DNA from 2 places in the Streptomyces sp. NBC_01244 genome. Region 1 is predicted to be linked to the other one. Evidence: riboswitches for the same ligand, from Rfam matches in the RefSeq annotation. Region 1 holds a riboswitch; the other holds the start of a gene.
What was found. A riboswitch is a leader RNA that binds a small molecule or an ion and turns the genes downstream of it on or off. The one in region 1 is predicted to bind cobalamin.

Region 1 (5,186 bases):
CGCGGGGTGACCCCGGCCAGCACGGTTTCCCGTACGGCGTCCTCGTCGGGGAGGTCGGTGCCCAGGGCCACGGTGGTGAGCGGGGCGCGCCGGGCGGCGGCCGCGACGACCGTGCCGTAGCCGTGGTCGGTGACCAGGATCTCGTCACCGGCGGCGAACTCCACGGCGTCGAGGGCCACGTTGGCGGCCTCGGTGGCGTTGGAGACGAAGGCGAGCCCGTCCGGATCGGTGCCGAGCCGGGCGGCGATCCGGGTCCGGGCCGCGACGAGCCGGTCGGGGGCGCCGATGAAGAAGGCGTCGGGGTCGGCGTGCGCCTCCGCCCGGAGGGCGGCCTGTGTTTCCTGGACGGGGATCGGGACCGCTCCGAACGACCCGTGGTTCAGGTGGCCGACCTCCTCGGAGAGCCGGAACAGCTCCCGCCCGCCCGGGAATTCGGGGGGACGGCGCAGGGGCCCGCCGCGTGAGGCGGCCCCGGCCCGTCCGGCGGCGTCGGTGGGGCCGACGCGGTCGGTGCGGTCGGTCGGCTCTGCGGGCTGGGTCACGTGGGACCTCCGTGGGTGCGGCGCGGCTGTCGGCCCGATCATGCCCCGCCGCCCGGCGGAGCGACAGCCCCTCCTCCGGCCATCGCGGGCGCGGGCCCGGCGCCGCCGCGGGGGCACCGTCGAAACCGGGGCCCGCGCCCGGGCCTCAGGCCGCCGGCCGGCGCATGGTCTGGCGGAGTGTGGCCCCCGCGCCCAGCTCCGCGAGCCAGTCGTCCAGGTCGGCCATGGCGGGCGGGTCCAGGAGGTCCGGGTCCACCGTGGTGCGGAGCTGGCGGGGGACCCCCGAGGCGAGCAGCAGGCGCAGGCTCCGCTCGGCCGAGGCGGCCGCGTGGCCGATGCCGGTGACCCGTTCGTAGCGGCCGGGCGGGGCCTTGACGTCGAAGCCGACCCAGTCCAGCAGGCCGGCGTCCAGCAGTCGGGCGAGGCGCCGGGGGAAGGCTCCCCCGGTGTGCAGGCCGACCTCCAGGCCCAGCGCACGGGCTTCCCGTACGGCCCGCGGCAGGCCGCGCTGGAGCAGCGGTTCGCCGCCCGAGAAGACGATCCCGTCGAGCAGCCCCGTCCGGCGGGCGAGGTGGCCGAGCACCTCGTCCCAGGAGACGGCGGCGGGGGCCCGGGCGGGCAGCAGGCCGGGGTTGTGGCAGTAGCCGCAGCGCCAGGGGCAGCCCTGGCAGAAGACGGTGGTGACCAGCCGGCCGGGCCAGTCGCAGGTGGACAGCCGGGACCAGCCTCCGATGCGGATGACCTCGTCCGGCTGCGCGGCGGGGCTCACACCGCCGCCTTGAAGGGGACGCGCTCGGCGTGTTCGCCCTTCTTGCCGAACGGGTCGTCGGTCCATCCGGCGGGAAGCTGGGAGGAGTTGGTGTAGTACGGATTGGCGTCGGTGCCGGCCTGGAGGATGCCGGGGAAGCGGGCCCGGTCCTCCTTCGCGAAGCGGTACGTCGTGCCCTCGGCGGGGGTGGCCTCCAGGTTGTAGAGGTGGCCGGTGCTCTCCTGGAAGTCGACCATCCGGGCCCGGACCCGGTCCAGGAGGCGGACCGCGAGGGCGTGGCCCTCGGGCGCGGTGATGTCGTGGGCGCCCCCGCTGAAGTTGCGGACCATCTCGTTGACGCCGTTGACGCCGATGGTGGAGAAGTGGTTGCGCAAGGTGCCCAGGTACCGCTTGGTGTACGGGAAGAGGCCGCCGTCGATCAGGTCCTGGACGGTGATCCGCTTGATCTCGAGGCTGTCCTTGGCGAGCTCGCAGAGCCGGTCCACCTCGGCCAGCAGCCGCTCCTCGTCGCCCGCGTAAAGATGCCCGAGGCGGGCGCAGTTGAGGGTGACCACGCCGAGCGAGCCGGTCTGCTCGGCGCTGCCGAAGAGGCCGTTGCCGCGTTTGAGCAGCTCGGTCAGGTCGAGCTGGAGCCGGCAGCACATGGAGCGGATCATGTTCGGTTCGAGCTCGGAGTTGATGAAGTTCTGGAAGTACGGGAGCCCGTACTTGGCGGTCATCGCGAAGAGCCGCTCGGCGTTCTCGCTCTCCCAGAGGAAGTCCCGGGTGATGTTGTAGGTAGGGATGGGGAAGGTGAACACCCGCCCGGCGGCGTCGCCTTCCGTCATCACCTCGATGTACGCCCGGTTGATCATGTCCATCTCGGCCTGGAGCTCGCCGTAGGTGAATCCGGCCTCCTCCCCCACGACCACCGGGATCTGCTCGCGGAGGTCCTCGGGGCAGGTCCAGTCGAAGGCGAGGTTGGTGAAGGGCGTCTGGGTGCCCCAGCGCGAGGGCACGTTGAGGTTGTGCACGAGCTCCTGGACGCATTGCCTGACCTGGTCGTACGTCATCGCGTCGAGGCGGACGTAGGGGGCGAGGTAGGTGTCGAAGGAGGAGAAGGCCTGGGCGCCCGCCCATTCGTTCTGCAGGGTGCCGAGGAAGTTCACGATCTGGCCGACGGCCGAGGACAGGTGCCTGGGCGGGGCGGAGTCGATCTGTCCGGGGACTCCGTTGAAGCCCTCGGTCAGCAGGGTGCGCAGGGACCAGCCTGCGCAGTAGCCGGAGAGCATGTCCAGGTCGTGGATGTGGAGGTCGCCCTCGCGGTGGGCGCGGGCCACGGCGGCGGGATAGACCTGCTCCAGCCAGTAGTTCGCGGTGACCTTGCCCGCGGCGTTGAGGATGAGCCCGCCGAGCGAGTAGCCCTGGTTGGCGTTGGCGTTCACCCGCCAGTCCCGGCGGTCCAGGTATTCGGTCACGGTCTCTACGGCATCGACGACAACAGTCACGGCAGCCCTCCCACGAGGCTCGGCACGGAAGAATGGCGGGCCCTTTCGAAAGCCCGTGCCGGCAGGTGTCGGACTCGTCCGCCGTGGCGGACTCACCGTTGCGGGGCAGTCCCGGATTCCCACCGGGTTCCCTGTTGCCTCGGTCGGGGAGAGGCCCCGCCGAACCGGCAAGGCCAACACTACATATGGATACGACAGCAGAGTGCCACCACTACATATGGGGTGACGAAGGTCCCGAACCAAGGGACTTCAGCCCTGCGGAGAGCGGCGGCCTAGGGCCTTTCGGCCTCAGCTCCGGCCGCTGCTGGCGGCGTGGTACTGAAGGTCCTGCACCTCCACCGTGCGGTCCACCCGGTACCCCAGCTCCACCCGGGCCCCGTCCCTGCCGTCGCGCACCACGGCCGCCGAGCCGGTGCCCGGACGGAGGGGAAGCAGCTCGGAGTGGACCCCGGCCGGGGCCGCGTGCGCGTCCTCGGCCGCCCCCACGGCCGTACGGATGCTCGCGGGCGCGGTCAGGAAGCTCAGCACCTCCACCGTGTCCCGGGCCGCGGCGCTGCCGCCCCGCAGCGACATCACGAGGGACTGGCCGCCGCTCGGGTCGGCGGCGGCGAACTGGGTGCGCGAGCTCAGGTACAGCGTGTCCCGGACGATCTTCGGCCAGCCGCCCGTCTTGAACCGGGTGAGGTAGTACGAGGAAAGGTCCAGGTAGGCGTGGCCGTTGTGCAGGGAGGGCGCGAACTGGCTTCCCTCGCTGTAGTCGTTCCAGGTGGTGAGCTGGACCCAGTCGGCCCCGTCCTCGATGGCCCGGTTCCATGTGGCGCGCAGGGTCGCGGTGTTGCCCGCCTCGTCGTAGATGCCCTGGTTGGGGCGGGCGTCCTGGACCGATACGGGCTGCATCCAGATCTTGCCCGCCGCGTGGGCGCGCCGTACGTCGCGCGTGGAGCTCTCCTGGCCGACGTAACTGCGGCTGCCCCACTCGGAGAATCCGTAGCTGATGGACTCGAACTCGCCGCTGTGCGCGCCGAAGTCGAGGAAGAGCGGGACGAAGGCGGTACGGATGCCGTGCCGGGATTTCAGGACGTCCATGACCCGGGTCCACCAAGCGGCGCTCTTCTCCTCCGCCTTGAACGGCGAGACGACCAGCCGTCCGTCGGGGAGCCGGTGGGCGGCCGGGGCCTTGCCCAGTTCCGCGAGGAGGTCGGCGAGCACGGCCGGGTCGTCGGTGTCCAGGGAGGTCATGTCCGGCATCAGCATGACCTTGAAGGCCGGGTCCACCGAACGGGCCGCCTCCATCAGGAGGTTGCAGCGTTCGAGGTTCTTCCCGGAGAGGGAGAGCAGGTCGAGGGTGAATCCGTCGATGCCGGCGGCGCGCGCGGTGCGGACCTCCTGCCGGAGGTTGGCGAGCTCCCAGTCCCCGGCCTTGGGCGGGACCGGCAGCGGTCGGTCGCGGAGCAGGCCGCCGTAGCGCTGGTGCTTGCCGTTCTCGCCGTCCGGCTTCAGGTAGTTGCGGGTGTAGTAGTCGGCGTCGGCGTTCGCGTTGTCCAGGGAGAGCGGGTACGGGGTGAAGTAGTGGGCGAAGACCAGCTTCTTGCCGGCGGCGCCGGAGCGCAGGGCGGCCGGCTGCGGCAGGTCGAAGGGCAGGGCTCCGGTGGGGCGCGCTCCGCCGTCCGTACCGGATCCCTGGGGTTTGGGGTCCGGGGCCGGCCCGCCCGGGCTCTGCGGGGCGGTGGTGCCCGGGCCGGTGGTGGCGGGGCCTGCGGTGGCGGGCGCGGAGCTGTCGCCGGGCGCCCCGGACAGGGAGTCGGCCGGGCCGGGTGCCGAGCGTGCCCGTGCGTCCGAGACGGTACGGGGCTCCCAGGCGATGCCCGTCGCGGCGCAGACCCCCACGAGGAGGAAGGCGGAGAGCAGGAGGCTCAGCAGGGGTCTTCGGCGCCGGAAGCCCGCACGGCGCCGGTGCGACGCGGGTCTCGTGCCGCGCCCTGCCCGCCGCCGGTCCGCACTCATCCTGGCCCTCCCCCGAATATGCCCGCGCCATGCCCGTACGGGCCACACAGCAGCAGTACAGCGGATTCCCGCCCCCCGGACAACTGTTCCCCGGGAGACGGGGCGTGAGACGGGACGGGACTGCGGGGCCACCTGAGCCCCGGCCGCGGCAGCCACCTCAGCCGACGGGCCCCTTGGCCTGCGCGGTTCGGACGTCGGGGCGGCACTCTTCGCACGCGGTTGGACAAAGGCATGCGACCTGTACAACTGCTGCGATCACCGGGCGGCACGGGCTTTTCGCCGGAATAGGGAATTCCACTGGCCTTTCGCGAAAAGTGGCGCATAATCGTCTCCATGCGGCTTGAAACAACCCTCTTGCCGCAGGTCACGCATGCAGGGGGCATC
Region 2 (5,186 bases), 7.1 Mb from region 1:
CCGCCCTCGGCCACGGCGAACTCGAAGTCGGCGTACCGGTGGTAGACCCGGCCCCGACCACCGGCACCCCGGATCCGCGTCCCGCCGACCCGTCGTCCGCGCCGTCCACGCCGTCCACGCCGACCGGGACGCAGGCTCAGACCCCGATTCCGGCACCTGCGACGGCCTCCGAGTCCCCGGCGGAACCCGGCACGGGTCCCGCCGTCTGGTGGACAACGGCGGGAGTGGCGGCAACGGCCCTGGCCGGGGCGGCCGTCGGCATCCTCCTGCGCCGCAGGCGGGCGCGCGGCTAGACCGTCTAGAGGAGTGCCGACCGCACCTGGCTCCCGGCTCCGGCCTGCGTCCCACGGGATGCGAGCCGGACTTCCGGGATCGTGCGCGTGGGATCAGCAGGGCCCGTTGTCGGTCCACACTCCGTCCGGGCCGCTGGTGGAGGGGTCCTCGTTCAGGCTCCACCACCTGTTCGTGTAGGTCCGGCCCTTCCAGGAGACCTGGAAGCCCTTGTCCGGGTAGACGGTGTCGGCGTTCCAGCTCGGCGCGGTGCAGGTGCCCGGCGTCGAGGACGGGGAGGACGACGGCGAGCCCGCGAGCTCCCAGATCATGGTGCCACCGGCGCCCTGGTCCATGACGTAGTCGGCCTTGGCGGCCACGGACTGCTCGTCCTCCGTGGAGAGGAACACCTTCTGTCGCCGTGCAGGTGGGCCAGGACCCGGCGGCCGACCTGGCGCACGTCGGCCGCACGTTTCGCGAGGGTGGGATCGTCGAGCGAGCCGGTGACCGCGGCGTAGCTGTCGATGGCCTGGCGGGCCGCCACGGAGGAGGGCAGCCCCCGACGGGCCCGCTCGACCGCCTGCCCCCGCAGGTCCTCGTCGAGTGCGATGTAGCCGTTGACCTCCATGATGTCGGCCGTACCGAGTTTCCGTACGCTGTCCAGGCCGGCCTCAAGGGCTCCCGCGAACGCTTCCGCCTCGACGGTGTACGGAGCCCGGCCCTGATTCGCGCTCCCGGACCGACGGCCTCGATGGCCGTCGGCCGGGGAGCAGGGGGCGTCAGGAGTTGTGGGCGGACAGGTCCGCGCGGACCTCGTGGGCGGCGGCGACGAGGTTCTCCAGGGAGGCGCGGGTTTCGGTCCAACCGCGGGTCTTCAGACCGCAGTCGGGGTTGACCCAGAGCCGCTCGGCCGGGATGGCGTCCAGGCCCCTGCGGAGCAGGGACGCCGCTTCTCGTGTGGAGGGGATGCGCGGCGAGTGGATGTCCCAGATGCCGGGGCCCGCCTCGCGCGGGTAGTGGTGGGCGGCGAGTTCGCGCGCGACCTGCATGTGGGAGCGGGCGGCTTCCAGGCTGATGACGTCGGCGTCGAGGTCGTCGATGGCCTGGACGATGTCGCCGAACTCCGCGTAGCACATGTGGGTGTGGATCTGGGTGTCCGGCCGGACCCCGGAGACGGTGAGCCGGAAGGACTCGGTGGCCCACGTCAGGTAGTCCGCATGGTCGTCGACGCGCAGCGGGAGCGTCTCGCGCAGGGCAGGTTCGTCGACCTGGATCACCGAAGTGCCGGCTGCTTCGAGGTCGTTGACCTCGTCGCGCAGGGCCAGGGCCACCTGACGGGCGGTGTCGCCGAGGGGCCGGTCGTCGCGTACGAAGGACCAGGCGAGCATGGTGACCGGCCCGGTCAGCATCCCCTTGACCGGCTTGGAGGTCAGGGACTGCGCGTACGAGGTCCAGCGGACCGTCATCGGCTCAGGGCGCGAGATGTCACCGGCGAGGACCGGCGGGCGCACGTAGCGGGTTCCGTACGACTGGACCCAGCCGTACTGCGTCGCGAGGTAGCCGGTCAGTTGCTCCGCGAAGTACTGGACCATGTCGTTGCGCTCGGGCTCGCCGTGGACCAGGACGTCGATGCCGGTCTTCTCCTGGGAGGAGATCACCTCGCCGATCTCCGCCTTGATCCGCTGCTCGTAGCCGGCCACGTCGATCCGGCCGGCCCGCAGGTCGGCGCGGGCGACCCGCAGCTCGTCGGTCTGCGGGAAGGACCCGATCGTGGTGGTCGGCAGCAGCGGCAGGCCCAGATGCGCCCGCTGGGCGGCGGCGCGCTCCGCGTAGGGCTGGGCGCGGCGGCCGTCCGTGCCGGTGATGGCGGCGGTGCGGGTGCGGACGGCCGGGTCGTGGGTGAGCGCGGAGTTGGCGCGGGAGGCCAGGTCGGCCCGGTTGGCGGCGAGTTCGGGCGCGATGGAGTCCGTGCCCTGGGCCAGCCCTCGGGCCAAGACGGAAATCTCCCGCGTCTTCTGGCGGGCGAAGGCGAGCCAGCGGCGGACCTGCGGGTCGATGTCCCGCTCGGCGGCGGCGTCGATCGGGACGTGCAGCAGGGAGCAGGAGGCGGCCACGTCCACCCGGTCGGCGAGGCCGAGGAGCGTGCCCAGGGTGGTGAGGGACTTCTGGTAGTCGTTGATCCAGATGTTGCGGCCGTTGACGACGCCGGCCACCAGGCGCTTGCCGGGCAGACCCCCGACCGCCGCGAGGTCCTTCAGATTCGCGCTGCCGGCCTCCGTGAAGTCGAGTGCGAGGCCCTCGACGGGCGCAGCGGCGAGGACCTGGAGAGCTTCGCCGAGCCGGCCGAAGTACGAGGCGACGAGCAGCTTTGACCGGTCGGTCAGGGCGCCGAGGTCGCGGTAGGCCCGAGCCACGGCGTTCAGGTCCGCCGGGGTCCGGTCCTGCACCAGGGCCGGCTCGTCGAGTTGGACCCACTCGGCCCCGGCGGCCTTGAGGGCGGCGAGCACCTCGGCGTAGACGGGGAGCACCCGGTCCAGAAGGGTCAGCGGCTGGAAGTCGGCCGCCACGCCCGGGGCGGGCTTGGCCAGCAGGAGATAGGTGATCGGGCCGACGAGCACGGGGCGGGCGACGAGGCCGAGCGCGAGGGCTTCCTTCACCTCGGCGACCTGCTTGGAAGGGTCCGCGGTGAAGACGGTGTCCGGGCCGAGTTCCGGGACCAGGTGGTGGTAGTTGGTGTCGAACCACTTGGTCATCTCCAGCGGGGCCACGTCCTGCGTGCCGCGCGCCATCGCGAAGTACCCGTCGAGCGGGTCGGTGGCGACGGCCTCCCGGTGCCGCTCGGGGACGGCTCCGAGCATGACGCTGGTGTCCAGCACGTGGTCGTAGTACGAGAAGTCACCGGTGGGTACCTCGTGGACGCCGGCCTCCGCCAGCTGCCGCCAGTTCGTGCGGCGCAGTTCGGCCGCGGTCTCCCGGAGGGCGTCAGCGGTGACGCGGCCCTTCCAGAAGCCCTCGATGGCCTTCTTCAGTTCACGGTTCTGCCCCTGACGGGGGTAGCCGTACACGGTGGCTCGTGCGGCCGCGGCTGCGGGCTTCGCTGTCACGGAACTCTCCTTCGCGAGATGTGTCCAGAACGCCCCGGCAACGGGACGCGGACGCGAAGGAACGACACGACGAACGGCTCGCACAGCGGAATGACCGCTCGCGCCGCTCGATGTGTACGCCGACCCGCCCACGAGGTCACCGGGATCTCCGCACACGGAATCGTCCGCGTACGGGCAACGGGCAGGTCTTCGGACTCGCGGGCACGCGGACCCCGAAGGCCCGCACCTACTGGCCGTCGCTTCCCAGGACCGGTTCCGGTCCCAGTGCGTATGACGGCGGTCGTTCCCACTCACCGCTGCGGGGCAGTCCCGGATTCCCACCGGGTTCCCTCTTACGACGCATCCCGCCTGGCGGACGGGAGCGAACCAGCTGCGAGGCACACACTAGGCCGCCGCACGCGAGGATGAACCCTGCTGTCCAGCTGTCGGACGGTGAAATGAGACACGCGGATCCGGGCCGGACGTGGGAGCCGGCCGCTCAGGTGGAAGCTGCTCGGCCGGGAGCGTGCGCGGTGCCAAGCGGATCGGGGCCTGGAAGCGGGCCTTGCGGGCGGCACGGCGGAAAACCTTGAGCCGGACCGGAAGATGCCGGCGCCGCTTCGATCAGGAACCGGTGGTCGTGCACGGTGAATCCGCCTGTGATTCCGAGGTGCCGGTCGAGTCGGCGTAGTGCCGGTTCATGCTCGGCGGGCACGAATCCGGGGAACTGCCATGGGATGGCGCGCACTTGAAAGACCAGCGACCCGATGTCGTAGAAGGTGTAGGGGCTCATCTCCTCTCGTGCTGCGGTCACGTGAAGGCCCGCGTCTTCCAGCGCCCGTACGGCGACACCCAGGGTCCAACCGTCGGGGTCGATCGGCGAGGGGATGCCGAGGGCTTCGTTCAGTTCCAACTGGTTTCGGCTGCCCACCTGCTGGGTGAGGAGCCGGCCACCCGGCGCGAGGGCCGTGCGGATGCCTGCCGCATCCAGCGATCCGTGTCGGTTGAGGATCAAGTCGAAGGGGCCGGGCGGCAGGTTCGATCCCGATGTCCGGTGGACCTCCACGCCCAGCGGTGCGAGACGTTGCCGCGCCAGGCGGAAGTTGGGCGCCCAGTTCTCGGTGGCCACGCTCTGCGGTGGCAGCGGGGAGAGCGAGGCGAGGAGTTCGCCGCCGCCGGTGTCGATGTCCAGGAGGCTTCGCGCGCGCGGAAGCAAGCCTCGGGCGAGTTGTCCGTAGTCCCACGAGGGGCCCTCGCCGTCCGCCCGGCCCTTCAGCCAACTGAAGTCCCAGCCCGACATGGTCGCCTGTTGGGCTTCCGCAATGCGCTTCTCATAGCCGTTGGCGGTCGTCATGGGAGCACGCCAGCCCTGCACCCGCCGAGTGAACGTACGGATTTTCTTCGACTGGACACCTTCAGGGAGTTACACGTGTAATCATCTTTCCGTCGGCACACTCAGCGTCAAGCCACGGAGGCTCCGAAGCCCAGATGTCCACCTCACCTCGGCCGATGCCTCTGCCCTTCTCCTGGGCCGAACAGGAACGACACCTCGTCAGCCACCTTTCCGCGCTCATCCGCCTGGATACCTCGAACCCTCCGGGCCATGAGATCGCCGTCGCACGCCACCTCTCCCGCGAGCTGTCGGGCTCCGGTATCGCGCACAAGATCCTGGAGTCCGAACCCGGACGGGCCAACCTGGTCGCCCGGCTGCCCGGGACCGGTCAGGAACCGCCGCTCATGCTGCTGGGCCATGCCGACGTGGTCGGCGCCCAACCCGGCGGATGGAGCCGTCCCCCCTTCTCGGGCGAGGTCGCCGACGGCTGCGTGTGGGGC

Region 2: another riboswitch for cobalamin. It lies ahead of metE (5-methyltetrahydropteroyltriglutamate--homocysteine S-methyltransferase); the one in region 1 lies ahead of OG247_RS36315 (ribonucleoside triphosphate reductase).

Annotation. Positions count from the first base shown of each region.
Region 1 covers NZ_CP108488.1:8,155,550-8,160,735, reverse strand. The annotation lists gene OG247_RS36325 (aminotransferase class V-fold PLP-dependent enzyme) at 1-542, opposite strand, end outside; gene OG247_RS36320 (anaerobic ribonucleoside-triphosphate reductase activating protein) at 688-1,311, opposite strand; gene OG247_RS36315 (ribonucleoside triphosphate reductase) at 1,308-2,798, opposite strand; cobalamin riboswitch at 2,842-2,982, opposite strand; gene OG247_RS36310 (glycoside hydrolase family 71 protein) at 3,087-4,802, opposite strand.
Region 2 covers NZ_CP108488.1:1,008,190-1,013,375, forward strand. The annotation lists gene OG247_RS04240 (hypothetical protein) at 1-293, shown strand, start outside; gene OG247_RS04245 (hypothetical protein) at 387-680, opposite strand; partial or broken gene OG247_RS44735 (hypothetical protein) at 752-958, opposite strand; gene metE (5-methyltetrahydropteroyltriglutamate--homocysteine S-methyltransferase) at 1,050-3,374, opposite strand; cobalamin riboswitch at 3,538-3,760, opposite strand; gene OG247_RS04255 (class I SAM-dependent methyltransferase) at 3,853-4,707, opposite strand; gene OG247_RS04260 (M20/M25/M40 family metallo-hydrolase) at 4,863-5,186, shown strand, end outside.